4 regions of the Turicibacter sp. H121 genome follow, and region 2 is predicted to be linked to each of the others. Evidence: riboswitches for the same ligand, from Rfam matches in the RefSeq annotation. Region 2 holds a riboswitch; each other region holds the start of a gene.

Region 1 (7,864 bases), 220 kb from region 2:
GTCCATACTTTTTATAATTTCTAACATGTGTTCCGATGGTCTGAGCAGTGAAGGGAACCATCTTAGCGATTTCTACATTTTTGTATCCTTGTAAGTGTAAATAGATCACTTGATAACGAGTATAAAGTTGTTTAGATGATGTTTCACGCATCGCTGTTTCAATTGATTTTAATTCTGTCTGATTCATAGTTGCCCCAATTTCTATTTTAAAATGTATGTTTAATCCCTACTATTTTAACATAGATTTTGACGAATTTTGACCACGAATGTTTGAATTTAAAACTATGAAATACATTTCTGTTTATATATATAAATAGTATAAAGTAGGTATATTTTGCAATGGCTGTAAATTAGTTACTTGATTATTATTTAAATTCAATAGTGTTACATTTTTTAAATTAGCAAGTGGTCCAATATCTTCTATGAGGTTATCATTTAATAATAATATCTTTAGCTTAGTTAAGTTACTAAGGGGAGTCAAATCCTGAATATTATTTTCATGTAACTTTAAGAATGTGACATTTTTAAAATACTGTATTCTTTCTAAATTACTAATACTCGCCTGACTTAAATCAAGGGTTTGCGGTGCATTCTCAGCTTCTGCTATGGAAATCTCATCATTTGGTGATTTTCCTAATTGACGTAAAAGGGCAACTTTTAAATCTGAGTCTGGAAATTGAATGACATCACTAGCTTGAATACTGAAAGAAAAAATTAACAATAGACTAAAAATACTTATCATAGTAGATATTTTTTTCAACATGTATTGTTCCTACCCTTCACAAGAATGTTATTTTTAATATGTTAATTTTAAAGTAACCTTATGAATGAATTTAAAAAAAGGAGTCAAAAATGACTCCTTTTATGCTTCAATTCTTAAATTCTTATAGTAATATTTTTTATCCTCATCTGTAATTTCACGAAGAACACGACATGGATTTCCAACTGCGATTGAATTAGCTGGAATATCTTTTGTAACAACACTTCCTGAACCAATGACACAGTTATCCCCAATTTTAACACCTGGATTAACAACTATATTCCCGCCAATCCAAACATTATTTCCAATCATAATTGGTAAAGCATATTCATATTCTTGATTACGAGGCTCATGGTGAATCGGATGTCCTGCTGTAAATAAGCTAACATTCGGAGCAATAAGTACGTTATCCCCAATTTTAACTTTGGCACAATCCAGAATCGTTAAATTATAGTTCGCATAAAAGTTATTTCCAATTTCAATGTTATATCCGTAATCACAGCGAAATGGCGGTTCAAAGTAGAAATTTTCCTTTGTTTGACCTAATAACTCACGTAACAAATTATGACGCTCTTCAACGAGTACTGGATTCATATTATTAAATTTGAACAAGACTTGCTTTGCATATTGGCGCTCTTTTACTAATTGCTCTTCACTTCCTAAGTATGCTTTTCCAGCTAACATTTTATCTTTTTCAGTCATCTACCTTACCCTCCAATGCTAGTGTTTAACTACATGAATTTCATCATAACATATCCCTATATATGCAACAATAGTTGCTGTAAAATCAGTAACCCGATACAGAAAAAGGCACCCTAATAGGGGTACCTTGAATTAATCCATATAATTATTTGTTTCAGTGGGTAAACCTTTATATCGTAAACGTGCTTCAATAATATCTTTAATAATTGAATAAATGACTGCAAACATCGGAACTCCAATGATCATTCCTACTAATCCAAACAGTTTTCCTGCAACTAAAATTGCGAATAAAATCCAGAAGGCTGAAATTCCAATTGAATCTCCTAAGATTTTAGGTCCAATAATATTTCCATCGACTTGTTGAATCACAAGAACAATGACTAAGAACCACAATGCTTGGATTGGAGATACGAATAAAATGATAATGGCTGATGGGATTGCACCAATAAATGGTCCGAAAAATGGGATAATATTCGTAATCCCAATAATCACTGAAATTAATAAGACATACGGCATCTTAAAAATAGCTAAGATGATAAAGGTTAAAATCCCAATAATCAATGAATCAACAATTTTTCCACCGATGAACCTACCGAATGTTAAATTAGTACGATTCGCCAAGTCTAGAATAATTGTTGTATGCTTTTCATTAAATAACGATGTCACAACTTTTTTTCCTAGTCCAAAGAATTTTTCCTTGTCCATTAATAAGTAAATAGAAATGATAATACCTAAGACAATATTCCAAATACTTGAGGCAATAGACATCACAGCATTTCCGACAATCGGTAAAACGTTTGTTAACAACTGAATTACCCAGTTTGTAATCTCTGCGAATTTTTCACTAATGAGTGTCATATATTCTTGATTAATATTCATTTCTTGCAACTGCGTATCAACAATAATAGTTAGCTCTTTAACATATCGTGGAATATCGTTAATTAATCCACGGACACTTTCAATTAATTGTGGAAGAACAAATTGCATAAAGACATATAATATAATTCCTGCGGTAATATAAGAGAGTAAAATCCCCAGACCTCTTATCGATGACTTTTTAACTTTATTTAGCCCTCTCATTTTAAATACTTTATTTTCATAAAACTTAAGAATAAAGTTTAATAAATACGCAATAATGAATCCGATAATGAAGGGTTGAAAAATACCCATAATTTCATTTAACTTGCCTGCAAAGCTTTCAAGCTTTGAGATAATATTATAAAAAATAATACTTAAACTCACAACAATAAACGCATATACTGCAATCGTGTTATATTTCTTATTCCAGTTGAATTTCATATGTCCTCCTTATGACTTTTTAATTAGTCTTCCTAATCCGCTATCTAATTATAATTATATATCATAAATAAGGTAAAACTTATACCTATGTTCCTATATTTCTACTATTTTTCTATATATGTAAAAAACCACCTTTGGGTGGTTTTTATTATTTCAATTTAATAGCTCCAGATAATACATCATATCCTGTATAAGCTAAAGCAACTGCAGCTGTTATTAAACGATCATGAGCGAAATCTGTTACCGTTGCATCAACCATTTGTTGAGAATGTCCTGTAATTTCACAATCAGCAATTCCGATATACGGATGGATAGTTGGACATACATTACTAATGTTTCCAATATCTACTGATCCTGTTCCTTTACGATGTTTATGAATCTCTGTAATTCCTAATGAACGAAGGTTTTCGTTAAATGTTTCTGAAAGCACAGCATTTGTTTTTAAATCATCATATGATAACTCATAGTTGCTTACTTCTAAAGTTGCTCCTGTCATTAAAGCAGCCCCTTGAGCAATACCTAACACTTTTTCCTTAACAACTGCTAAATATTCTTTAGTTGCTGCGCGGATATAAAACTGTGCTGTTGCATGTTCAGGTACAATATTAGCAGCAACCCCACCATTAGTAATAATTCCATGCATTCTTACATCTGGTGTCACATGCTGACGTAAAGCATCTACTCCATTAAATAATTGAATCACTGCATTTAAAGCATTAATCCCGTTTTCAGGAGATGCAGCTGCATGAGATGGACGACCTGTATAATCAAACTGTAAAGCTTCCATCGCTAAAGATGTTCCACTTTCTGTCGTGAATCCCGAAGGGTGCACCATCATAACAGCATCCATCTTGTTAAACAGTCCAGCTTCTGTCATAGTCACTTTTGCTCCATTTGTTTCTTCGGCAGGTGTCCCGAACACATAGACTTTTCCACCGATTTCATCGATAACTTTACTTAAGGCAACTCCAGCCCCGGCACTGATTACACCAATCATATTATGACCGCATCCATGTCCTAATTCAGGTAAGGCATCGTATTCACAAAGGTATGCCACTGATAAACCTGGTTTCCCACTATCGTATACAGCCTCAAATGCAGTGTCTAACCCTGCCACTGGGCATTTAATTTCGAAATCATGTTCTTTTAAAAAGGTTGTTAATTTTTCAACTGCTTTGTATTCTTGATTCCCTAATTCCGGATTATCATGAATAAAGCGATTCATGTCTACTAAACGTTCTTTTAATGATTCCCCGATTGATAATAATTCTTTTTTCATTATACTGTCTCCTTATGACCATCCCATTAAGATGGCAATTGTAATAAAGATAATTGCTAATCCACCAAAAATTAATTGAACTGGCCAAACCCATTTAATCCATTTTGCCCATGGAATTCCCGCTACACCTAAACAAGCCATTAAAACAGCACTTGTTGGGAAGATAGCATTTGAGAATCCATCACCAAATTGGAAAATTAAAATTGAAGTTTGTGGTGTAATACCAACTAACTCACCAAGCGGTGCCATGATTGGCATCGTTAAAGCAGCTTGTCCTGATCCCGATGAGATAAAGAAATTGATAAACATTTGAACAAAGAACATCACATATCCAGCAACTAACGATGGCAATTGTCCAATGAAGTTTGATAAGTTATAAAGAATCGTATCAATAATTTGTCCGTCTTGAGCAATGATAACAATTGCACGTGCAAATCCAACCACTACTGCTGCACTAATCATATCTTTTGCTCCGTGAATGAATGAATTGGCCATATCATCTAAACTTAAACGCCCAATGAATCCACAGATAATTCCCGTTGCAAAGAAAATAGCCGCAATTTCCGGAATTCCAAATCCAAATTGTAAAACACCTATAACGATAGCAGCTAAACATACTAAGATAGATGCTAAAATAACTTTATGTTTGAGTGTGAATGGTAAATGTTCAGATTCTGCGTCTTCTAACTCCTGACGACGTACCTGATCAATTTCGTAAACTGGACTTAATTGTGGATTACGTTTAATACGGCGTCCATACCACATTAAATATAAAATTGAAGCCACTGTTGTAACGGCCCAGATAATTGTGCGGAATCCAACCCCTGTTCCTGCTGGCACCTGTGCGATACTTTGAGCAATTCCTACCGAGAATGGATTTAACATGGCTGTTGCGAATCCAACAATACATCCCATATAAGAAATTGCCATCGCCATAATACTATCGTATCCTAAGGCTAAACATAAAGGAATAAGCATCGCAATAAATGGAATAGCTTCTTCCGTCATTCCGAAGATGGCCCCACCTAATGAGAATAATCCCATAATAACCGGAATCATTAACATTTCTTTTCCTTTAAATGATTTAACGGCATTTGTAATTCCAGCATCAATAGCACGTGTTTTTGTAATAATTGCAATTGATCCGCTAACTACAAATAAGAAAGCAATAATTTCTGCCGCTCCTACAATTCCATGAATTGGGGCTTGTAATACACTAAATAATCCTTGAGGGGTTTGATCAACATAAGCGAATGAACCATCAACAACGACTGTTTTCCCTGCATCATTGACGATACGCTCATATGTTCCTGCAGGTAAAATCCATGTTGCTAATGCTACGATAACTAAAATAAATGTAACAATGACTAAAGTATGAGGGACTTTAAATTCTTTTGTCTCCTCTTTACCATCAACTCTTGGTTTTCTTAAACTAAGCATATTTTTTTCTCCCTCTTATTTTAAATTTTAAATAGTGTTTAGTTGAAAGAGGCAAATAAAAAAAGCCTTGAGCCATTCACTCAAGACCTTCAGAAAAGAACAATAGATCATCCTTATTTCCGATTCTCAAATGATAGCTCTCCACGATTATTGGGACGACTCTAATCAAAACATTCAAAAAGTCCTGAGGCCATTCTCAAGACTTTTATCATATAACCGTACTAAGTTAGGATGATTTAAATCCGGAATGATAGCCCTCCACAATAATAAATTGTGACAATGTTAAATATCTTCTACTTAACACCAGCTCTATAACCTTAAAGTATCAGTTATAGACTTCGGCGAGAATCCCTTTCCTATCGCGTCAACATCTTCACTCTTCGATAGTACTCTTAATTACCGCACCTCTATCTAAAACCTATTTAATTTACAATGTCATCTTATCTTATTTTATACTCAAAAACAACATTTTTTTATTAAATAGTATAAGAAACACTTATTTTTTATTATTAAAACATTAAAATTTTATATAAATTAGTTATAAATACCATATAATGTCGAAATTAGCATTTTATTGTTTGATGCTTGTTTTATCATTCTCTATTTTATAATCATATAGTTTAAAAGAAGACTATTTCGTTTATTTTTTAAATATTAATGTGTATTCATGATGATTTAAGGCTTTATTTTTTTGAATATTTTTAATGAAACATAAAAAGCTGTTGCTACCCCTAACAACAGCTTTCTACGTACCCTTGTAATGATGAACGACACTAACCTTAATTAGAGTGCATAACACTCTCCCTAATTAATGATAGATATAGAAACTTATTTTATATCGATTTTATTTGTAAGACATTTCAAATATGATGTGATTCTTCCAAGATTTCATCTAAATTGACTAAGTCAATTGGATAATCTTCTAAACTAATTTTATTATTAGTTGAGTTATTCGGAGTATCATTTACTTTCGTATCCGGAATGTACTTATTCTTTTGATCGATACAAAATGATAATCGTAATAAATAAATCATCCGATGCATTTGATAATCGTTGAATTTATTCACTACTACGTCCTCCTGTTTCCATAACTATTATAAGTAGTTATTTATTGTATAATAAAGAAAAAAAGGTCACAGATTTATTAAAAAATCTGTGACCTTTTACGTAATAGCATCAAGTAAAATACGGTATTCATTTAAATCTTTCTGTTGACCAAGAACATCATCCATAATCCTTTTATATAATCGATTTTGAAATTTCGTATAAATAAACTCATCTAATATCTCTTTATCAACTAATTTTTGAATATCCTCTAACAAAATCAACATGGATTCAAAGTCTTGAGTTTCCCAATATAAATCTAATCCCCACTCTAAAGTCGCCTCTTGTTGTTCAAAAGAACCTTTATGAAAAATAATATCTTTAACCTCGACTAATAGACTATGAGCTTTTTCATAATTGCCTATTCTAAAATAAACTTCGCCCATCAAACATTTGGTAATCGAGCGTTGCTTAACTGTTTCACGGAGAGGGAGTGCTATCTTTAAACAATCAAGTGCTTGTTGATATAGTCCTGAGTCTTTAAAGCTATAGCCTAAATTATGATAAGCATAACCCAAATAGTCTTCATAAAAAGGATTATTAATCAATTCGAGTAGTAACTCTCTTCCTAACTCATCTCGACCTTGTCTTTTTAAAATGGTCGATTTAATTAAATACGCTGCCGCTTTAGGCTGTAGATATTCATTTTGTTCTAATACAGGAATAATCCACTCTAAACTTTTTTCATACTTGGCTTGATTTAAATAACAAAGAGAAATGTAATATCGAATGCGATTAATGTTTCTCCCCCTATCACCCTCCTGACAATTAATAGACAGTTGTAAGATAGAAATAGCTTCTTGATATTGCCCTAATGTAATATAATTAGTTCCTACTACTTCATATAAAGAAGCAGGATTTTTAGTAACCTGGATACAGTAGCCGATTGCCTTTAATAAATGAACATTAGCTGCTAATAACTCATCATTTTTAACATAGTGTAATCCAAGTAATGTTTCTATTTTAATTTTATATTCAATTAAATCAAAATCCGATGCAATCTTATTAAAAGTTTCATATTGATTTAAGGCATCTTGAAGATTACAATGCTGCTCTAACCATTCTCTTGCTTGTTCAACAGGTGATTTTATAAACTCATTATAGGAATAGTATTGTTGATAGTGACAATTACTCAATTCACAAATTGCATCATAAACATTTCTTAACATATTTTCATTTAAGGAGCGCTTCTCTGTCTCAATCATACTAATATAATTACGTGAGAATCCATAAGACTCAAATGCAATCTGCTTCAACCCATACTTCTCTCTTGCCTGACG
Region 2 (7,864 bases):
GAAAGAAGATGAAATGTATCGTAAGCTATATGAAGAAAAACTTCATCAACTTGTCGTTAAGATTACTAATGATTGTTGTGCTAAGCATGGGCTATCAACAATTCAATATAAATAAAAACTCGCACCTAATATTAGGTGCGAGTTTTTAGTACCATTCTTGCGGTGTATAATTTAAGTCTTGGAATAAACGTGTTTTTTCTTTCTTAGTTAAGTCACGCCATTGTCCAACGGGTAAGTTACCTAAGTGGATATTCATGATGCGAAAACGCTGAAGACGATAAACTTCATATCCTAATGCTTCACACATACGACGAATTTGACGATTTAATCCTTGAGTTAAGATAATTTTAAATTCATATTTTGAAAGTTGTTCAACTTTACATGGTAATGTTTTTGTTCCAAGGATACGAACGCCTTTAGACATTTTTTCAACGAATTCAGGTGTGATTGGCTTATCAACAGATACAATATATTCCTTTTCATGATTATTTTCAGCACGTAAAATTTCATTAACAATATCACCGTCATTTGTTAATAAAATTAAACCATCTGAATCTTTATCTAAACGACCGATATTAAACACGCGTAATGGGTGGTTAACTAAGTCAACGATATTTCCTTTAACATTTTTCTCAGTGGTACATGTAATTCCAACAGGTTTATTTAAAGCAAGATAGACATTGTTACGTGCCAAACGAATACGTTGCCCATTAACCATAACCTCATCACCTGGCTTCACTTGATCACCGATTTTAGCTTTACGACCGTTAATTTTAACGCGTCCTTCTTCAATTAGTTTATCAGCTCCACGTCGAGAAGCTTTTCAAGATTCACTAATAAATTTATTTAAGCGCATATTTTCACACCCTTTAGCGAGATTTCTTGTTGCAAATCTTTCTAAGTATACTCTGATTTACATAACTTGTCGACTAAAAAGAGAAAGTAGTGTCGAAAAAAGTCGTTTTATTAATATTTTGTTCAACTGATTAAGAAAATATGAGTTATGATATAATAAAGGAAATATGACAGCAGGAGGTTTAGAAGATGGATCAACATTATTTAGTGATGTTCTTACGTGAAGGAAGTTATATTGAGTCTAATGTGGAGCTTTTAGAGCTGGATCGCTCAACAATTGCTGAAGTGGTAGATCGTTTAATTGACTATCATAACAGTGATGAATTAGAGGATGAACTTCGTAGCTGTGGTACAAATATTCGTGCCATTATTCGTGTTTACTTAAATCATGTTGGAGATTATGGTTATGAAGATTTCTATCATTTAGAATTAGTCACACCAAAATCATTATAGTAAAAAGCACTTATCTAAAAGATAAGTGCTTTTTACTGTCCAAAGAATCATTAATAGGTTATAATGACTTTTTTTATTTTATATAGGAGCTAGAAGAAGCTATTTATATTAGGGGGAATATTAATTTTTTAACAGGGGACGATAAATTAAAAAAGTATTACAAATAATATGGGATTAAATTAACGAATTTCGAAAGGTATAGATTTAGTATTAGTATGATTCAAAATAATAAACAGATGCCTCTAATTGAGACCAATGTAGAATTATAAAATACATTTCTGTTTCTATATAGATAATTTGGTATAATAAAAAAGATGTATCAAAAAACGGAGGTTCTAACATGAATAATAACGATATCTTAATTCGTATTCGATATGCACTAAACTTAAAAGATGGACAAATGGTTAAAATTTTCAAACTTGGTGGAGTAGAAGTCACAGAGGAAGAAGTAAAAAAAATGTTAACCAAAGTAAAAGAAGAATTTGGTTTTCAAGATGCTGACAGTAATGAAACCTTACCATGTAACAATAAAATGTTAGATGCATTCTTAAATGGATTAATTACGTTTAAACGTGGTCCACAAGAAAAGAAATCTGGACAACCTGAAAATCCAGTTAGTATTACAAGACGTAATAACATTAATAATATCGTATTAAAGAAATTAAAAATTGCACTATCTTTAACGTCAGAGGAAGTTATTGATATTTTAGGATTAGCGGGTGTTAAAATTTCAAAGGGCGAATTAAGTGCCGTACTTCGTAAAGAAGGACATAAAAATTATAAAGAGTGTGGCGATCGTTACTTACGTAATTTCTTAAAAGGATTAGCCATTCAATACCGTACAACGCAAAAATAATAAATAAAGCCTTATCCTTATGATAAGGTTTTTTACTTTTTAATTGGTATATTATGTCTTAATTTGAAACAAATTGTCGTTGAAAAAAGTTTCATTTATTGATATAATTTAACTTCAAAAGAGCTGATTATGATGAAAAATTTCTATACATTGGAGAAGTGAAAAATGACAGTAAGAATTGCAATTCTAGGTGGACCAAGATGTGGTAAAACAACGTTAATTCAACAATTATATGTGGATATGAAAATCCGTGATATTAATGTCGGGGTTGCGACTGAATATAGTACCGATTATTTACGTGATAAAGGAATGATCGAATCAATTTCAGAGCAATACGGAATTTATTTAGGACAATTACATTTAGAAAAAGCATTAGATGGACATGAATATGCAGTTACGGATTACGCAACATTTGTTCCATATATTTATGGACGCTTAATGCTTGGAGATAAAAAACGTACTAAAAAAGAAATTGAGATTTTAAATGACTTATATAGTTTAGCAATTCGTGACTTACCTCAGTACGACTATATCTTCTTTGTACCTCGTGAATTTGGATATAAAAAAGATGGAGTTCGTTGGCAGGATGAAGAAGTTGCTCAAATGGTGGATGATGCAATCTTAAACTTCTTAAATGCAGAGAATGTGAAGTATGAAGTTATCACAGGTTCAACGCGAGAACGCTCAGAAAAAATCTTAAATATTGTTGGAATTGAAAAAGAAATTGTTAAACCGCAACCAGTAGAAGAATTAGCTGAATAATAAATAAAATAAAGCCTATATCAATTTTCGATATAGGCTTTATTTCATTATAAACATTTTTCAAAAGCTACACGTTTACTGCCATCAGCTAGATAAATGACACCGCAATAATCAAATCCATTTTTTATAAGAGAGCGTTGCATCGCTTGGTTATCCTCATGTGTATCGACTTTAATGCTACCAACACTTTTTTTATTACACATTAATTCAGTTTGTTTAATCATTTCAGATGAGAGCCCGATTCCTTTTAACTCATGATCAACTGCAATCCGATGGATGACGGCATAGTTATCATTACTTTTCCAATCCCCTTCAAAAATTTTATTATAAGTAGCTTCTCCTTCAAAAGAAATAGCGATGGTTCCAACAATCTTATTATTTTTTATTAAGACAAAACTATGTCCATTTTTAATATCATTTTCAATGACTTTAGCATTTGGATAACCATTTTGCCATTGATTGATTCCCTTTTCTTTGAAATATTGTTGAGCTTGTTTAATAATCTCCATGACACGTTCAATATCTTCTAGTTTAGTATATCTTAATGCTAACATCTTTATTCTCCTTTCAAAAGTGGATAATTATTAATCATTATATCACCAAGTTCTATAACATAACTCTAATGTTTTCGACAAATTTCGCGATTAGAAATGACTAATTCGTACATACTAATGAAGTAAAACTAAAGGAGGTAGTCGCTATGCAGACTGGAACTAGACGTGTTGTATTAGTTGGTACAGGATTTGTTGGAATGAGCTTTGTGTATTCAATGGTAAACCAAGGTGGAACTGAGGAGTTAGTTCTAATTGACGTTAATCATGAAAAAGCTGTTGGTGAAGCCATGGACTTAAATCACGGTATTCCGTTTGGGCCAGAAAAAATTGAAATCTGGGCTGGAGATTACTCAGACTGTAAAACAGCCGATATCGTTGTTGTGACAGCTGGTGTTAATCAACAACCCGGAGAAACACGCTTAGCCTTAGTTGAACGAAATGCGAAAATCATGCGTGATGTTATTAAAAATGTTATGCAATCAGGATTTAATGGAATTCTGTTAATTGCAAGTAACCCTGTTGATGTCTTAACTTATATTGCTTGGCAAGAATCAGGTTTACCAAAACATCGTGTCATTGGGACCGGAACAACACTTGATACCGCTCGTTTAAGATACCAAATGGGTAAATATTTAGACGTCGATCCTCGTAACGTTCACGGTTATATTGTCGGTGAGCATGGTGATACTGAAACGCCATTATGGTCACATACAAGCGTCGGTGTCAAACCAATCTTCGATATTATTAAAGATCATCCAGAATATAAAAGAGAAGATTTAGAAGAAATCTATGTCAACGTCCGTGATGCTGCTTATCATATTATTGAACGTAAACGCGCCACTTATTACGGAATTGGGATGTGTATCACGCGTATTGTTAAAGCTATCCTAAATGACGAAAACTCAGTCTTACCAGTGTCAGCTTATTTAGATGGTGAATATGGTCTTCATGATATCTTTACCGGTGTGCCTGCGATTGTCAATCGTAACGGAATTCGCGAAGTCTTTAACTTAAATATTAGTCCAGAAAAACTCGAACAATTAACTAAATCCGTCTCAATTTTAAAAGAAACATTAGATACCGTGCGTTAATTGAATAAAAGAAACCTCAATCTAGTATTGAGGTTTCTTTAGGTATCGCACTTCATATTACAATCTGTCATAACAAAAAAACCACTTACCGTTTCAAGGGCGGCAAGTGGTTTTTATTATTTCCCTACACATTCACGACAACGATTATAATCATCCTGTATTGGGAAACGTGAATCGACACGCCCACCTGGTCCAACTTCTAGATTACAATTCGCACAATAAGGGATTTCATCGTAAGTTCCATCTTCATAAAGCATAGATAAAGGTTGCATCACAAACTCTTCAAACATCTTGTCACCTCATTTCTTTATAGATAAAAATGACTATATCATTTATATCATATCTTAATCAACGACAAAATAAAATCCCTAATAACCTAAATCAAAAGAACCTAGGGTTTAATATAATATAAGCTGATTGGGTTAGTGAGCCTGTCAAGTTAAGTGTGTAAACTAATTTTTAAAAATTATAGATAGGGCTTTAAACGATCTGGATATAAGATTAATATTTGATTTAAAATTTGACTCCAATTTGAGATTTGACGTTGCCATTTCTTAGTGACTTCCATGGTTTGAAGATAGATTAATTTCATAACAGACATTTCATTTGGAAAAGCTCCTTTTCCTTTTAGAACTTTCTTAATTGGCTGTTGTAGCTTTCGATGGCGTTCGTGGTATAAATCATTTTTCTAATTTCTTTAGGGAAATTAAACAGTTGATAAACCTCTTTGATGTTATTTTCCCAAACCATAACGGCTAAAGGCACAATGGAACTCCATTTATTTTTAAAGGTCTCAAAGGCTTGTTCTGCTACTGATCGATTAATCGCTTGATAGATTTGTTTTAAATCATAACAGAATGATTTTCTATCTTGATAAGAAACAAATTTCGTTGATTGTCGGATTAAATGAACTAAACAACGTTGAACGAGGGCATGAGGAAAAACAGCTTGAATGGCCTGTTTAAAGCCACTTAAACCATCCACACAGGCAATACAAATATCTTGCACTCCACGAGCCTTTAATTCATCTAATAAACTCATCCAATAAGAGGCACTTTCTGCTTCTCCGATAGAGAGGCTTAAAACATCTTTGCGACCATCTAAAGACACACCTATGATACAGTAAACTGCTTTGTTTGAGGCACTCATTCCATCACGCACTTTGACATGAAGCGCATCTAAATAAATGATAGGATAAACAGGCTCTAAAGGCCGTTGTTGCCAATCTTGAATCAGTGGAATCACTTTATCAGTTACAGCAGAGATCGTTTCATGTGACGTTTCAAAGCCATAAATCTCTGCTAATGTTTTAGAAATATCACGCGTTGATAAACCTTTAGCATAAAGCGATAGAATCTTTTCTTCAATTCCGATGACATTGGTTTGACGTTTAGGCACGATTTGAGGTTCAAATGAACCTTGCCGATCTCTGGGAGTCTGAATCGTTGTTTCACCAAGACGCGTTTGAATGGTTTTAGATTGACGTCCATTTCGTGCATTTGAAGTTGATTTATTACGAAAATCATATCGGCTATATCCTAGATGTTGATCTAATTCAGCTTCTAATGCTTGTTCAATAAAGCCTCCAAACATGTCTAATAAAACAGCTTCAATATCACTAGCAGATTTAATGTTGTATTCATCTTGGAGGAGATTAAATAATTGGTTCATCGTAGCTTTTCTTGTCATAAATAATAAACTCCTTTGAAATAGTTAACTTATTATGGTAACTGTTCTAAGAGTTTACACACTTTATCTTACACCCTCGGGTTAGTAATAAATAATTAATTAAAACTGAAATGTACCGTATAAATTTATTAGGTATTGAATATAGTTTTAATTGTAGAGTTAGTGAAATATTAGGTTAAATGATTTGAATATACTAAGTTTGTTTGAATTTATTCGCAAATAATGGAAAATATTTTAAAATGATTAATAACTTAATAAAAAATAATTAAGGTAGAGGCTGCGGTTCTTAAGAGTATTCATAATGAGGTAAGCGCAATGAAGTATGAAGAAAGGAATAACCGCCGAAGGCTATAACTGAAGCTTTAAGGTTATAGACCTGGGGGTGTATAGAAGATATGCATCACTGTCACAAATGCAAATTTGTGTTGAGCTACATTTAAGAAATAGAGACTATCCTGTTATCATCTATTTTAGGATAGTATTTTTCGAAGCTCCCTTAGTATGATTCAAATGAGGGAGCTTTTATTTGTAAATGTGAGCCTCTTTATGACGAAAAGGAAGGACGACAAAATGAAATTACAAGGAACGATGTCAGTAAAAAATGATGAACTTTATATCGGAGGAATTAGTTGTTTAGAACTTGCTAAGACGTATCAAACCCCTTTATATGTCTTTGATGAACAACTTGCTCGAGAGAATTGCCGCGAATATGTGAAACATTTCAAAGTGAAAGAACATCGAAATCGAGTCGCTTATGCTGGGAAGGCCTTTTTACCCCTTCATATGTGTCAACTCATTAAAGAAGAAGGATTATATTTAGATGTGGTATCTGGTGGGGAATTATACACGGCGCATAAAGCTCAGTTCCCAATGGAAAATGTACTGTTTCACGGAAATAATAAGACCATTGATGAAATTAAAATGGGTCTTGAGTTAGGAGTAGGTCGATTTGTTGTTGATAACTATTATGAACTTGATTTGCTAGAACAGTTCTGTAAAGAAAGAGGCACATCGCAAGCGATTTATTTGAGAATTACACCTGGTATAGAAGCACATACACATGATTATATAAAAACGGGACAAATTGATTCGAAATTTGGATTTACTTTGACTAATGGGGATTTATATGAGTGTTTAGCCAGTTTTCATCGATATGATCATCTACAACTGGTTGGATTACATGCACATATTGGATCACAAATTTTTGATGTAGAACCTTTTTTAGATGAAGTAGATATTATGATGAATTTAGTTAAGGAGATTAAGGAAACATACGGCATTGAAATTAGAGAAGTTGATTTAGGAGGAGGAGTTGGCGTTTATTATACGAAAAATGATCAACCAAAAACCATTCAACAATTTTGTGAAGCCATGATTGAAAAAGTAGAAAAATCTTGTCAGAAATTAGGGATTAACGTACCGACATTAATCGTTGAACCAGGACGTTCCATTGTCGCAAATGCTGGAAGTACGCTATATACAGTTGGATCGATGAAAGATATTAAAGATGTTCGAACCTATGTCAGTGTAGATGGTGGAATGACTGATAATATCAGACCTTCGTTATATCAAGCACGTTATGAGTGTGCGATTGTGAATAAAAT
Region 3 (7,864 bases), 1.0 Mb from region 2:
GTGTGATGAAAGAAATACGAATTGATATTCAAAGTGAGCTTGCCATGAATATTATTAATTATCTCATAGTTGAGGAAAATTACGTTTATGTAGGTAATGAACGAGATATTTGGTTAGAAAACTTATCTCATCCAACTGTTCAATTGATTTATATCAATCAACGTAATCTCTTTAATGAACATCAAGCCACTCAATTCTTTAATCAGGTAGATGCTGTTCGTTCACGTGTTCGTCGTCGATACTTAATGGGAAGATTAAATGTCATTATCCTTAATTTAGACCAATATAGTTCACGTTTTCTAGAGTCTCATCGTAAGTATCTTAAGATTGTTCATGTTAATCAGCCGAGTGATTTAAAACAAGATGTGGAATTACAACAGTTATTCCCACATTTAAAAGAAGCACAGTTAGAACGTTCAATGATTGAGTTAATCCCTCTCATGCAACAAGCCACGAAAGAAAAAGCAATGAAGGTAAAAAAAATGCTAATGTTTCAAAATAAATCATTTATTACATACGGATTTATTGTGTGTTTAATTGCTATTTTTGCTTTTTTACAGTTTAAACCGATTAATGAATGGTTTGCTGCTGTTGCGATTGATTATGGTGCTAAGTATAATCCACTCATTTTAGCAGGACAGTATTATCGTTTAATAACACCGGCTTTTTTACATTTAGATTTAATGCATTTATTGTTTAATCTTGTCTTTATTTATCAATTTGGAAGAATGGTTGAGCATGTATTTGGATGGTGGCGAATGTTAGTTATCATCATTGGATCTGCGATTTTTGGAAATTTATGCAGCTATGCCTTTATTGATGGATTATCCATTGGAGCTTCAACCGTTGCCTATGGCTTGCTTGGAGCGCTATTGTTTCTTGGAATCGAAAGTCGTAAAATGTTTATGCATTTTGTTCGAACTCTTGTGCTACCGATTTTATTATTCTCAGTCATATGGATATTTTTAGAACCTAATATTGATTTTTATGGACATTTGGGAGGCTTTTTAGGAGGGTTCTTAATTGCAAGTATTACCGGATTACCCAAACATAAATATTACTTATCGCGTACGATATTAGCAGGTGCCACTATTCTTGTCTTGTTAGTAGGATTATTTAATCGTGGTGCTGCAATTACTAAACAAACAGACTATACGCTGTATAATAGAGCTATGATTGCTTATTATTATCAAACGGATCAACTTGAAAAAGCTGAACAATTTATAGAAACTCTTCAGTTAGATTTTAATGAACTATTTAAAAAATAATTTTAAAAGAGCTCAACTTGATGTGAGCTCTTTTTATATGTGCCCGTATTTACCGCCCTTTGTCAACAATATAAAAAGACTGTACTAATTAAAAAGTAGTATAACAAAAAGTACCTTATCGTATAGGCTTTTTTCGTGGTCTATATCATAAGGTACTTTTTAATTAGATTAGTCTATATAGGAATAGAAATATATTTTATACCAAGATATCCTATAGTCTTGTTAAAAGTTTTTATGTTTTGGAAAACTGATTGGGATTTATATATTTTTATTTTAAGATTTTATTCGTATTTGCAAAGTGCCATTTAGTTAATTCTTTGAGTTTTTCTGGTCCAAATTGTTGAACAAAACGACGTCCAGCTACATCAACTGGATTTCCAGCTCCTTTTGGTAAATCAAAGTTTAACTTTTTACTCATGATATTCATATATTTAACAAATGATGCACGAGCCAAAATTGAAGCAGCAGCGACTGCAACATGAACTGACTCTCCTTTTTGGATAAAATGGAGATTTTCTTTAATAATTGTTGGTTGTTTGGGTAATGCTTTTAAATAGTCAAAATATTTTCTTTCGTTCACGAATTCATCCATAATCAAATATGAGGGATAGTGAGGAAGTGAGGTTGTTAATTTAATTAGCGCCTGATTATGTAAGAACGCTTTAATCGAGTTAGCATTCATTCCTCTGTCAATCATTGTATTATATTTTTCATTTGGAAGAATGAGGACTTGATGAGCAATAAGGGGTTCGATTTGTTCGGCCAGATGACAAATTTCTGGATCTTTTAATGCTTTAGAATCTTTAATTCCCATCGCTTGTAATTTAGAAATTAATTCTTCTGGGACATAAGCACAACAAACAACAAGTGGACCAAAGTAATCACCGGTTCCAACTTCATCACAACCGATGGCACTTAAACTTGCGATATTCGCTGGAAGTTTTGAGCTGGATGTTTTAGCTTTAGTACTCGCTGCTTGAGGGGGCGTTTGCCACTTTTGAGCCTCTACCTCAGGTGCTTTTCCTTGAAAGACAACCTTTTTACTTAAATAAGCTGTGATGGTACAATGCGTCGTTTTCGCCTGGAATAATGTATGATTTGGGACTTTAATAATTTGATTTGTATAGTGTTGATACATTTTTTCTAACATTTGTTGAGAGACTGTAAGTGTAATTGTTGAAGCCATCTCGTCACCAACCCTTCTTCATGATATTATGATTTTAACAGAAAATAAAAAAATTTCCTATTATAAATGAGAGAATAACGGTTGGATTTTTATAGGTTCATACTTTTATGGTCGGAATGAAAATTTGACGTGGCTTGATCTTGAAATAGTGTTGAAGTGTGAAAAATATAAGAAATTGTCTCTATTTGTTGAGAGTCATTTGTTTTATGATAGAACGTCTTGTGTCTTGAGAAGAATACTAGGTTTTTAGAGTGTTTTGTGTTAAAATATTAAAGATAAAATTTTTGCATTTTTTAGGCAGTTGGAGTGAGATTAATGAAACAGGCCATTCAAATATTAGAATTTAATAAAATTAAACAAACGGTAGATTCATTATGTGCTTGTTCACTCGGACAAAAGCGAGTGGAGTATTTAAGTCCATCCATTGATGAGAAACAAGTGGAGTATTCGTTAAATCAGTCGGATGAAGCGTTAAAAATTATTTTAGCCTTGGGTGAAGCCCCATTAGGTGGGGTCACAGACATTACAGAAGCCATTAAACGAGCTAAAATTTCTGCAATGTTAAGTGCTCAAGAATTATTAGGGATTAGCCGTTTATTATACGCGGTTTCACAATTAAAAACTTTTTCAGAACGTTTAAATGAAATTAAAGTAGACGTGCCAATTTTCTCGTCTCAAGTGAATAGTTTAGTCTCATTAAATAGTTTACAGACAGCAATTAATGATTGTATTGATGAAACTGGGTACATCTTAGATAGTGCTTCATCTGAATTAAGAAATATTCGTCGTTCGATTCAAAGTACGGAAGCCCGTATTAAAGAAAAATTAAATCACGTTGTCTCAGAACGTCGTAATAAATTAACAGATGGGATTGTTACGATCCGAAATGAACGTTATGTTGTACCTGTTCGTGCTGAAGCTAAAAATACATTTGGTGGAACCGTTCATGATCAATCCTCATCAGGAAATACTTATTTTATTGAACCAAAAGAAGTTGTTGATTTAAATAATAAATTACAAGAGTATCACGTGGAAGAGCGCCGTGAAATTGAACGTATTTTACGCGCTTTAACGGAAGAAGTGAAAAAATTCGTTGACGCGTTGGCTGTTAACGTAGAGGTGTTAGGTGAAATCGACTTCATGTTTGCCAAAGGAAAATATGCACGTTTGATTAATGGAACACGTCCAAAAATGAATACAAAAGGAATCATCCGTTTAGTTGCCGCACGCCATCCACTCATTGATCAAAAAGTCGTTGTTCCTAATGATATTGAATTAGGAGATGAATATACAACGATTGTGATTACAGGTCCAAATACAGGAGGAAAAACTGTTACCTTAAAAACGGTTGGTTTATTAACTTTAATGGCACAAGCTGGACTTTTAATTCCAGCTCATGAAACATCACAATTAGCAATCTTTGATCATGTATTTGCTGATATTGGTGATGAGCAAAGCATTGAACAAAGTTTATCAACTTTCTCATCACATATGACAAATATTGTTCGAATCATGGAACGTTTAACGGTGAATAGCTTAATTTTATTTGATGAGTTAGGGGCAGGGACCGATCCAAAAGAAGGAGCTTCTTTAGCTATTTCTATTTTAGATTATGTGAAGGTTCGTGGTGCAAGAACTATTGCGACTTCTCATTATCCGGAGTTAAAAGCTTATGCGTATGAAAATGATGATGTCATTAATGCGTCAGTGGAGTTTAATATTGAAACATTATCGCCAACCTATCGTTTATTAGTTGGGGTACCAGGTCGTTCAAACGCGTTTGAAATTTCAAAACGTTTAGGGTTAAAAGAAGCGATTTTAACAACAGCTCATGCGTACGTTGAAACAGAACGTACGGAAATGACTGATTTAATTACGAAATTAGAAGATCGTGGTTTAGAATTAGATCATGAAATTCAATTATTACAAAAACAAAATCAAGAAGTAGAAGCGATGCGTCTTGATTATGAACGTAAGATTGCAAAGTTTGAAGCTGAACGAGAACGTGTCTTAGAAGAGATTAAAAAGGAAGCTTTTGAAAATATCCGTCAGGCAAAAGAAGAGGCAGAACAAATTGTAGCGGATTTACGTCAAGCAAAGAAAATGGCTGACTTAAGTATTAAAGATCATGAACTAACAGAAAAACTAACGTCGCTTAAAAAATCAGAAGCCAAACAAGCAGAGCAGTTTAAACGTAAAGCACGTAATAAGGCTCCACTAAAAGCAGGAGATGAAGTCATGGTACTTTCATTAAATCGTCAAGGAGAACTCATTGAGAAAACAAAAAATGGTGACTGGATGGTTCAACTTGGAATGATGAAAGTAAACATTAAAGAAGACGATTTAGAATATTTACGTAAATCAGTGAAGAAAAAAGATTCAGGCAAAGGTAAAATGATTCATAAACGTAACACAAATGTTGGCATTCAATTAGATTTACGCGGTGAACGCTACGAGGATGCAATGTTACGTTTAGATAAATATATGGATGAAGTATTGTTAGCCGGCTATCAAACCGTGACAATCATCCATGGTCATGGAACGGGAGCTCTTCGCCAAGGGGTTCATAAATATTTAAAGAAAAACAAACATGTTGCTTCATTTAGATTCGGTGGTGCTGGTGAAGGTGGTACAGGAGCAACTGTGGTTGAGTTAAAATAATAATTAAAGACATAGGGTACCCTATGTCTTTTTTCGTACCAGATTATGAAGTTACTTTATAAAATAATCCAAAAATTTCCTATAAATACTTGAGGTTTATGTTAAAAAGTGGTATATTACATTTAGACAAGAAAAATCGTATAGAGGTAGCGGTGCATCAGAGTATTATCTGGAGTCGGCAGACAGTGAAAGATAGGAAAGGTAATCATCGCCGAAAGCTAGCATTGGCAGATGCCTAGCTTGGGGTTGCAGGGAATACCTGTAACACTCCTTCAGAAATGAAGAGGAGCTATTAATCAAGCGGACTTTAAAAAGGTAAGTCGTGTTTAATAGCACGACTTTTTTTGTTGAAGAAAATCAAAAGGGGAGAAAAATTGATATGAAAAAATTTATTGGAGTTTTAGCATTAGGTTCGTTGTTAGTTGGGTGTGGAGCAAACGGAACAAATTCAGAGGATCAATTTATTGTAGGAATGGAGTGTAATTATGCTCCATTTAACTGGCAAACAGATAAGGAAACGGAAACAGCTGTTTCAATTGGTGGAGCGGGATTATGTGATGGTTATGATATACGAGTGGCCTCACAAATTGCAGATACGCTGGGGAAAGAATTAGTCGTTAAAAAATTAGATTGGGATGGATTACAGCCAGCACTTCAATCAGGGGAAATTCATGCCATTATTGCAGGGATGACAGCGAATGAAGAGCGTGAACAAGGAATTGACTTTACAACACCATACTTTGAATCTGAAATGGTCATGATAGTTAAAAAAGATGGAAACTATGTGGATGCCACTTCAATTAATGACTTTAGTGGAGCTAATGTCATCGGACAAATGAATACAAATTATGATGAAATCATTGATCAAATCAAAGATGTTAATCATTTAACGCCACGTTCAAGCTATCCTGAATTAGTTCAAACATTATTAGCAGGAGAGTCTGATGGAATCACAGCTGAATTACCAGTTGCCGAAGGAGTTGTCCAAGCGAATCCAAGTTTAACAATTATTCATTTTGCTGATGGGGAAGGATTTGATGTAGATACATCTGTATCAATTGGGTTAAAAGAAGGAAGCCGCGGATCAGATTTCTTTAATAACGTACAAGCTGCTTTAGATCAAATTTCTGAAGCGACACGTCAGGAATGGATGAATGCTGCACGCGAAACAGCGCCAACAGGAGAGTAAGAGGGTGTTTATGATGTTTCAAGTTGATTTTTTTGAGAAAGCTTTTGATTTATTTACAAATAATTTTAATTTATTTTGGTATGGGATTAAAATTACATTATTATTAGCCTTATTGGGAACAATATTTGGATTAGTTATTGGTCTTGTTTTAGGAGGGATTCGTGCCATTGCCATCGAACCTCGTGATTCGATGGGAGTTAAGGCTATAAAAAAAGTATTACATTGGATTGTGGGGTTGTATGTGTGGTTCTTTAGAGGAACGCCGATGATGGTGCAAGCAATGTTTTTATATTATGCCTTAAGACCTGTCCTTGGGTGGGATGCGATGACAGCAGGGATTGTAATTATTTCTGTGAATACGGGTGCTTATATGGCGGAGATTATTCGTTCTGGGATTCAATCCATTGATAAGGGGCAAATTGAAGCTGCACGTAGTATTGGAATGACGAGCTCGCAAACCATGAGGTACATTATTTTACCACAGGCCATCAAAAATTCATTCCCATCTATCGGAAATGAATTTATCGTTAATATCAAAGATAGTTCGATGCTAAATGTCATTGGGGTGATTGAAGTTTTCTTTCAATCACGATCAGTAGCTGGTAGTGCGATGTTATATTCAGAAACATTTTTTATTACTTGTTTGATTTATTTAGTGTTGACAACGATTACGGCGCAAATTTTGCGATTTATTGAGAAAAGAATGAATCTGCCTAAAACATCTTTTCCAGCGTCACAAACTGTACCTAATATGCTTGACTAAGGAGGATCATAGTGGAAGCGAATCATATTATTGAAATCCATCGTTTGAAAAAACATTTTGGGAATTTAGAAGTTTTAAATAACATTGAGTTTCATGTAAAAAAAGGAGAAGTTATTACAATTATTGGATCAAGTGGAAGCGGAAAATCAACCCTTTTACGTTGTATTAATTTATTAGAGAATCCAGATAGTGGAGAAATTTTATATCATGGAAAAGATATTTTAAAGGGAAATATTAATATTAATCATCATCGAACAAAAGTGGGAATGGTATTTCAAAGCTTTAATTTATTTCAAAACAAGACGGTTTTGGAAAATTGTATGATTGGTCAAACTAAAATTTTAAAACGAAGTAAAGAAGAAGCGAAAGAAAAAGCGATGTTTTATTTAAAAAAAGTTGGAATGGAGTAATTTGCAAACTGTAGTAGTGCACAACTATCAGGAGGACAAAAGCAACGTGTTGCCATTGCGCGAGCCCTTTGTATGGATCCAGAAGTGTTATTGTTTGATGAACCAACTAGTGCACTCGATCCAGAGATGGTTGGTGGTATCTTAGATGTCATGAAACAGTTAGCGGATGAAGGATTAACGATGATTGTGGTAACACATGAAATGGGGTTTGCAAAAGAGGTTAGTGATCGTGTGGTCTTTATGGATAAAGGGGTTATTGCTGAAGAAGGCACACCTGAGCAAATCTTCATCAATCCAACGCAAGAGCGTACAAAAGAATTCTTACATCGTTATTTATCTAAGAGCCTTTAGGAGAGTTATTCAGTTCATATTTTTTAATGACAGTTA
Region 4 (7,864 bases), 1.1 Mb from region 2:
TGATGCTTATTATATTGGTCCCGCCGATCAAAAAATGATTTATTTAACATTTGATTGTGGTTATGAAAATGGAAATACACCCTTAATTTTAGATGTTTTAAAAGAACATCAAGTGCCAGCTTTATTCTTTGTGACGGGACATTTCATGGAACAAAATCCGGAACTTGTGAAACGAATGGCAGATGAGGGACATATCGTCGGCAATCATACGTGGCATCACCCAGATTTAGCGAAAGTCAACAAAGAAAAATTTAATGAAGAATTACAATTAGTTGAAGATAAATATAAAGAGATTACGGGCCAAGAGATGGTTCGTTACTTAAGACCACCTGAAGGACATTTTAATCAACAAATGTTAGATTGGGCGAAAGAGCGTGGCTATTATACAATTTTATGGTCTTTAGCCTATATGGACTGGGATGTGAATAAACAAAAAGGTGCGGATTATGCGTATAATCAAATTTTAGCACGTATGCATCCGGGTGCCATTGTGTTAATGCACAGTATCTCAAGTGATAATGCAGAATGTTTAAATAAGTTAATTCCTGAACTTCGAAATGAAGGGTATGAGTTTAAGTCACTGCAATATTTAATGACACAAGATAGTCCGGTGATTATTGAATAATTGGTTATAATTTGTAGAAAAAAGTGATGTAAACGTTACAAGGACACTGAAAGAACACGTTTAATTCATTTTTTGTACATAACTTTGTGCCATAATAACTATGGATGAAAATGATAATAAATTTTCTCCCCCTTTGATTTTCTTATTCATTATGTTTTCTCACTCCCAAACGGATCGTGTTCCCCCACGACCGTTTAACCAAACCTCGAGAGTTCCCCCTCTCGAGGTTTATTTTTTTATACAAGGGTTGACTTGGATATAGTGAGGGGAATCATAGTATTAAGGAGTGAGTTATTAAAAGTTTGATTATTTCTTTAGACATTCATCAGGTAGCTACATGGATAAAAAATATAGATTATAATAAATTAGATTGAGACAGTTTTTACGAGAAAAGTCTTTAGGTGGGCCTTTCAGATTAGGAGTATAAAATACTCCTAATCCCACGATAGATTTTCTCTATTCACTGTCTCATTTTTATTATTATAATGAATCATCGGTAAGATGAAATTTAAATCAAACTTTTACCTTACATCAAATGATTATTCAGAAGATTTTTTGTGATTCAGATTAAAAAGAAAAGGCTCGAGAAAAATCTCTTTTATCAGTTAAATGGTCTTGTATAGAAGGAAGTATCCATTTAGGTAGAAGAAATTAGGTATAACCATTAAAGGTGAACTGTATAAAATGACTTTAATAGGATGATAATCATCCCACAGTTATTATCGAAGTCCCCATAAAAATGGCCTGGATTTTAGAAGATAATTTATTAATATTTAAAATAATGAAAAAATTTTCGCATTTTTGTTTAGGATTTTGAATGGGTGCCTATAATGAGGGTGTGTAGAGATAACCTCCCAAGTTAATAGTCTTTCATGGTGGGACTATACTTTGAGTTTGTACTTGAAGTTCTCTATTTACCAATACAGAAGTCTTATGTATTTATCATCTTGATGCTAAATACATATAATGTAGACTTTCTTCTCCAATTCTCTCAACCTCTCTTTAATATAGAAAAAAGGAACTAAGATGCAGTTTCCCCTCTGCACTTAGTTCCTTTTGTTATCTATAATTATTTTTTCCACCTTTGATTTTGTTTTGGAAGCGACCTTATTCTTGGATAGCTTCCGATTTGTTTTGTGATTTTGCATAAAAGATTGTAGCGATGAAGCCAATGATGATGATGAGATAGGCAATCATTAAACTTTCAGTCATTCCAAATGCGATGTATGCGAGTGAAGCGATACAAGCTGATAAAAGGGCGTATGCTAACTGAGAGTTAAAGTGAGCACCTAAATCACAACCTGATCCTGTTGCTGATAAAAGGGTTGTATCTGAAATAGGTGAGGCATGATCTCCAAAGATAGCACCTGATAAAACAGCAGCCATCACTGGAATCATTAAATTCATATCAATCGCCGCTGCGACTGAACCAGCAATTGGAAGTAAGATTCCAAATGATCCCCATGACGTTCCTGTTGCGAAAGCCATGAAGCTTGCGACAATGAACATTACAACTGGGATGAAGTTTGGATTAATGTTCGCTGATGTAATGACAGAGGCTAAGTAGCCACCCGCATCTAACGCACTAACTAACTCACAAATTGCCCATGCTAATAATAAAACGATAATGGCTCCAACCATTGACTTCATCCCTGAGAAGAAGGCTTTGACATATTGGTTCTGCGTGACTTCACCACTTATAACATGACGATATGCCATTGCCATTGAGACGATTAATCCCGCTGCTCCACCAAAGCGAAGCGCTGTTGATAGGTTGATGTTATCTAAGATTGCAAAGAATAAATTGAAGTCTGATGCGTTATTCATTGCGCCTACATAGCCAGTATACACCATCGTTAACACCGTCACGACGATTAAGGTCAAGATTGGGACGATTAAATCCCACACTGTTCCTTTTGATGACTCCACGTCGCCTCCGTGAGCGTTTGCCACTTCAGCACTCGTAAGAGAACTATCATTCCCATTGATCGTATCCGTCTCGTATTTTTTCATGAGTCCAAGATTTAAATTGTATTTAATGACAATGAAGACCATGATAACTGAGACAATCACATAGAAATGATAAGGAATCGTCATTAAGAAAGCAGAGAACGTATTGTACGTCGCACCTGTACTTGCAAAAATAACTGCCATCGATCCCATCACTCCAGTCGCCCAACTTGAAATCGGTGAGATCACACAGATTGGTGCTGACGTTGAATCGACAATGTAAGCTAGTCGCGCTCGTGAAATTTTTTGTTGCTGAGCTAACGGTTTTGAGACATTTCCGACAACTAGGGCATTAAAGTAGTCATCAACAAAAATTAAAATTCCTAAAATGGCAGACGTATATTGAACGCCTTCACGCGTTTTAACGCGTTTGATAATCGCTTTTGTAAACGCAGACGCTCCGCCTGATAAGACGATGTAAGCTGTAATGGCCCCAAGTGCAAGTAAGAAGAAAATAATCGACAGGTTCCAATCGTTTAAAAAGCCGATTAATCCATCTTTTTCAAAAATAAGTCCACTAAACGTTGAGACAAGCGTTTCAACCGTTTGAATGAGATTGAAATTGGCTAAAATAAAAGCAGCCGAAATGGCACCAATCCCGAGTGATAATACGACACGGCGCGTAAAAATAACAAGGGCAATCGTAAGTAGTGCCGGAATTAACGCATAAATGGTTCCAATCATATAAATCATCTCCTCAATTGTTAGTGCAATTGAATAAGAAGCTGTTCTTTTGATAAAGAAAAAAGAGCCATGCAGAGTTAAACTCATACATGGCTCTAAAAAGTCTAAGGTTATTAGACGATAGATGACAAGTATTATTTAACTCTCCGATCATTAGTCCTCCACTACAATTGTAGTGACAGTGTTAAATTTATTCAACATAACACCAGCACAAGTTTGGTTGACACAAACAAGACTTCGGCGTGGACACCTTTTAGAATTTGTCATCGACGTCACTCTCGAAATTCCTACTCATTGGACACGCACCTCTAACTCATCAAAGAGAACAAGAGACATATTCAATTAAGCCTATTTTAGCATCTTTTATAAAAAAGTCAAGCATTGGCCACCAAAATAATCAAATCAATATGTGAAAGTTATTATGAAATATAGGGATTTCGATGTAAAATGACAGGGAATGTGGTAAGATAAAGGATAGCTTAACAAAGCATTGGAGGTTTTAATAGATGAATATGTCACCTTTAAAGGTTGGTCAAGAATTTTTAGTGACGATTAAACGCATCGGAATTAACGGTGAGGGAATCGGATATTATAAAAAACAAGCGGTCTTTATTCCAGGAACGTTAGTGGGTGAAGAAGTGGTTGCGACTTGTACGCGTGTGGCAGGTGGTTACGCGGAAGCGGAACTGGTACGTGTGAAACGTAAATCAAAGCACCGTGTGCAACCAGCATGTGAAGTTTATGGACAATGTGGTGGATGTCAATTACAGCATATGTCTTATCAAGAGCAACTTCGTATTAAACGTGACGCGGTTTCACAAGCGATTGAACGTTATACGAATTTAGATCCTGAAGAATGTGATATCCGTCCAACTATCGGAATGAAAGATCCATATAACTACCGCAATCGCGCTCAAATGCCAGTTGGATATGACGAAGATGGGGTTATGGTTGGATTCTATAGCATGAATTCACGTGAATTAGTCAATGTGACAGATTGTGATGTTCAATATGAAGAAATTAACACAGTGATCAATCATGCGGTTGATTTATTAGATGATTACAAAGTGTTCGCTTACGCACCTAAAACGAAAAAAGGAACAGCACGCTACATCGTCGTTCGTCGTGGATTCAAAACAGGTGAGGTTCAGGTGACGTTCGTATTTGCTAATAACGAGTTCAGAAAAATGAATGCTTTAGCGAAAGACTTAATGAAATATTGCCCAGATGTTAAATCGGTCTATTTAAATATTAACAACGAAGATACGCATGAAATCTTCGGAAAAGAAATGAAGCACATCGCTGGAGAAAAATTCATTTCAGATGAATTAGGACGCTTCAAGTTCAACTTATCTCCACGCGCGTTCTATCAGTTAAACCCAGAACAAACGATTAAATTATACAACCAAGTCAAATATGCAGCTGCTTTAAAAGGAAACGAAAAAGTGGTTGATGCTTACTGTGGTGTTGGAACAATCGGTCAATGGGTTGCAGATAAAGCAAGTGAAGTACGTGGGGTGGATATTACACGTCAAGCGATTGCGGATGCGAAAGAAAATGCAAAATTAAATGGCTTAACAAATACATACTATGCCGTTGGTAAAGCAGAACAAATCGTACCGAAATGGGCGAATGAAGGATTTAAACCAGATGTCGTGATTGTGGATCCTCCTCGTACAGGATTAGGAACTGAGCTAATCGAGATGTTAAAACGTGTGCAACCAAAAACGATTGTGTATGTGTCATGTAATCCATCGACGTTAGCTAAGAATTTAAAAGAATTAACGAAGAAATATCGTGTGGACTATATTCAACCAGTGGATATGTTCCCACAAACATCTCATGTTGAGGCTGTTGTGCGCTTAGTTCGCCAAGACCGCCCAGCTAAAAAACAACGCTAATCATTTAGACAGTATCTTTAAGATGCTGTCTTTTTTTATACTAAGATGCACAGGGAGGGTATCAGGTCAAGTGGCTAGCGTTGTACGTTGGTGGGCAAGAAATTAAAATAATAAAAAAGTGTAAGGCAACTTGAGTGGTGAGGATTCGTCAGATGGGCCGTACCTATTAGTAGTGAGTAAACTCGCTATTAATCCCATGTCCTCACCCTCCCATTAGTTGCCTTAATTTTATTTTGAAACCTCTTTGGAGAAATGAAGATAGACTAGCACTCTTGAGGGGATCATAGTTAGAAAGTTGCATCATCGGATACTATAGAACCTATTTTTAGGATGTGAATGAGTAGATTGACTAAATGAAAAATCGTTTTATGAATTATTCACTATATTTTAATGTGATTATTAGGATATATCTCAAGGTATGGATACAATCTTGAATTAAGGAGAGTTAAATAATAAAATGTTTTATTTTTAGGTAAATATCGATGCTTCAAAATATTAATTTTGTTAGCTATGGTCAATAAATAATTTATTGGAATTTTGATGATAAAACTCATTCTCAATAAATATCAACAGTTTGTTAATACAGATAGTACCAAAAAAGATTTAGTTAAAAAGAAGAAATTGATAATTATTCATTATCGATTAAAATTTCGTTAGAATAAAACTGATTTATAGGGAGATTTAAATAAATTATTGACGGACTTTTTGTATAAATGAATTTAATATTTACTTTTTGTAGAAAAAATAGGGGAAAATGGTATAATTGTATATGCATTAAGAGAAATGGGAGGTAGGAGAGTGTTAAAAAAAATCTTAAATTTATTTATTGCATTAAGCTTAATTATTTCATCGACTAATATTGTAGCTTTAGCAGGAGTACAAAGTGAATATTCTATTGATGAAATAAACCAGGTTCTTGAAACTGAGGACATGGAGGGGAAAGAGACGGAAGTAGAGGAAGTAGAATCTGAAGGAACAGAATCGGAGGAAGTAGAATCTGAAGGAACAGAATCTGAAGGAACAGAATCAGAGAAAGTAGAATCTGAAGGAACAGAATCAGAGGAAGTAGAATCTGAAGGAACAGAATCAGAGGAAGTAGAATCTGAAGGAACAGAATCAGAGGAAGTAGAATCTGAAGGAACAGAATCAGAGGAAGTAGAATCTGAAGGAACAGAATCAGAGGAAGTAGAATCTGAAGGAACAGAATCGGAGGAAGTAGAATCTGAAGATACAGATATAGAGGCATTTAACTTAGATGATGATATTTTGGATGAAAATAAGATTTATGAACCCAAAAGTATTATTAATATAAATAAAGGATGGAGTTTTACAAAACAAGGAAAAACTACTTTGGTGAATTTACCACATTCTTGGGAGTATACTCATCCAACTATGTCATATATTCCACAAATGAATCAGATGACAGCGACTTATGAAAAAAGTTATTGATATTACAGGCTATGATTCAAAAAATTTATTTTTAAAATTCTATGGTTCAAATAAGAAAACAAAAGTATACGTTGATAATGTAGAGGTTGCAACTCATATTGGTGGTTTCTCAACATTTATTGTTGATATTACAGACTATGTTAATGGTAATAGCGCATTAATTAAGGTAGAAGTGACGAATTTAGATACTGATACAATTCCAATTAATACTGATTTTACACATTGGGCAGGTATTTATAGAGATGTTGAATTAGTCATAACTGATGATATCTATATTTCTACTGAAGATTATGGCAGTAGTGGGATTTATTTAGATACTAATGTTGATTTAAAAAGTAATACTGCGACACTAGCTCCAAAAATTGCATTATCACATTCAATTTCATCTAGTAAGAATGTTCTTGTTAGAGCAACATTAAAAGATACTGGTGGAAGAGTAGTTACAAAGACTGAATTACAACAAACATTAAATGGAAAAGTAGAAAATGATTATGTCTTTTTACCTGAAGTAATTGTAACTAATCCACATTTATGGCAAGGTGTAGATGATCCATATCTATATACTGTAGTTGTTGATGTATTAGATATGGCAGGAAATATTATTGATTCAGAAACACAGCGTATTGGTTTTAGAACTTTTGAATTTAAAGATGATGGATTTTATTTAAATGGTGTTAAATATAAATTAAATGGTGTAGGATTCCATCAGGATCGTAAAGGATATGGAAATGCTGTCTCTAAACAATCTAAAAAAGAAGATTTATTAATGATTCGAGAAATGGGAGCTAATGCTATTCGAACTGCGCATTATCCTCATGAACAGTATGTTTATGATTTAGCTGATGAAATGGGATTCATTGTATGGAATGAAATACCTTTCTATTTAATTATGGCTGATACGGAAGAGTTTAGAGAGACAACAAAACAGCAATTAATAGAAATGATTAGACAAGGCTATAATCATCCATCTATTGTATTCTGGGGAATTCAAAATGAAGTAAATACTAATCCATCATATGCACAGTTTGGATCACAATTTGATGTTTCGGTTGAAACGCTTTCTAAATTTATGAGAGAGCTTGCTGCTTTAGCAAAGTCAGAAGATAGTTCACGTTTAGTGGCACAAGCGCATATTAGTGGAGAAGACAAAGCTCGAGAGTCAGCTAATTGGACCATTAATTCTGATATAGATATT

What was found. Region 2 has a riboswitch for lysine ahead of lysA (diaminopimelate decarboxylase). Riboswitches for the same ligand answer to the same signal wherever they lie in the genome.
Region 1: it holds a riboswitch for lysine, as region 2 does, so the genes downstream of both, AT726_RS07250 (YfcC family protein) here and lysA (diaminopimelate decarboxylase) in region 2, are expected to answer to the same signal.
Region 3: it holds a riboswitch for lysine, as region 2 does, so the genes downstream of both, AT726_RS00510 (transporter substrate-binding domain-containing protein) here and lysA (diaminopimelate decarboxylase) in region 2, are expected to answer to the same signal.
Region 4: it holds a riboswitch for lysine, as region 2 does, so the genes downstream of both, AT726_RS03290 (Na+/H+ antiporter NhaC family protein) here and lysA (diaminopimelate decarboxylase) in region 2, are expected to answer to the same signal.

The regions. Positions count from the first base shown of each region.
Region 1 covers NZ_CP013476.1:1,506,779-1,514,642, reverse strand. Annotated here, with positions in the region: one part of gene AT726_RS12575 (IS630 family transposase) at 1-187, opposite strand, end outside; gene AT726_RS07270 (leucine-rich repeat domain-containing protein) at 302-763, opposite strand; gene AT726_RS07265 (sugar O-acetyltransferase) at 863-1,462, opposite strand; gene AT726_RS07260 (AI-2E family transporter) at 1,595-2,761, opposite strand; gene AT726_RS07255 (M20 family metallopeptidase) at 2,910-4,040, opposite strand; gene AT726_RS07250 (YfcC family protein) at 4,053-5,480, opposite strand; lysine riboswitch at 5,724-5,898, opposite strand; gene AT726_RS07245 (hypothetical protein) at 6,341-6,547, opposite strand; gene AT726_RS07240 (transcriptional regulator) at 6,644-7,864, opposite strand, start outside.
Region 2 covers NZ_CP013476.1:1,723,437-1,731,300, forward strand. Annotated here, with positions in the region: gene AT726_RS08295 (relaxase/mobilization nuclease domain-containing protein) at 1-115, shown strand, start outside; gene AT726_RS08300 (23S rRNA pseudouridine(2604) synthase RluF) at 146-718, opposite strand; gene AT726_RS08305 (hypothetical protein) at 1,045-1,308, shown strand; gene AT726_RS08310 (DUF1456 family protein) at 1,649-2,164, shown strand; gene AT726_RS08315 (ATP/GTP-binding protein) at 2,330-2,926, shown strand; gene AT726_RS08320 (GNAT family N-acetyltransferase) at 2,974-3,480, opposite strand; gene AT726_RS08325 (L-lactate dehydrogenase) at 3,627-4,571, shown strand; gene AT726_RS12850 (hypothetical protein) at 4,688-4,861, opposite strand; partial or broken gene AT726_RS08330 (IS256 family transposase) at 5,038-6,260, opposite strand; lysine riboswitch at 6,524-6,701, shown strand; gene lysA (diaminopimelate decarboxylase) at 6,831-7,864, shown strand, end outside.
Region 3 covers NZ_CP013476.1:112,603-120,466, reverse strand. Annotated here, with positions in the region: gene AT726_RS00525 (rhomboid family intramembrane serine protease) at 1-1,268, shown strand, start outside; gene rnhC (ribonuclease HIII) at 1,537-2,454, opposite strand; gene AT726_RS00515 (endonuclease MutS2) at 2,770-5,115, shown strand; lysine riboswitch at 5,249-5,415, shown strand; gene AT726_RS00510 (transporter substrate-binding domain-containing protein) at 5,495-6,304, shown strand; gene AT726_RS00505 (amino acid ABC transporter permease) at 6,318-7,067, shown strand; partial or broken gene AT726_RS00500 (amino acid ABC transporter ATP-binding protein) at 7,073-7,828, shown strand.
Region 4 covers NZ_CP013476.1:660,358-668,221, reverse strand. Annotated here, with positions in the region: gene pdaA (delta-lactam-biosynthetic de-N-acetylase) at 1-625, shown strand, start outside; gene AT726_RS03290 (Na+/H+ antiporter NhaC family protein) at 1,733-3,406, opposite strand; lysine riboswitch at 3,466-3,638, opposite strand; gene rlmD (23S rRNA (uracil(1939)-C(5))-methyltransferase RlmD) at 3,826-5,220, shown strand; gene AT726_RS03280 (hypothetical protein) at 6,019-6,669, shown strand; gene AT726_RS03275 (glycoside hydrolase family 2 TIM barrel-domain containing protein) at 6,653-7,864, shown strand, end outside.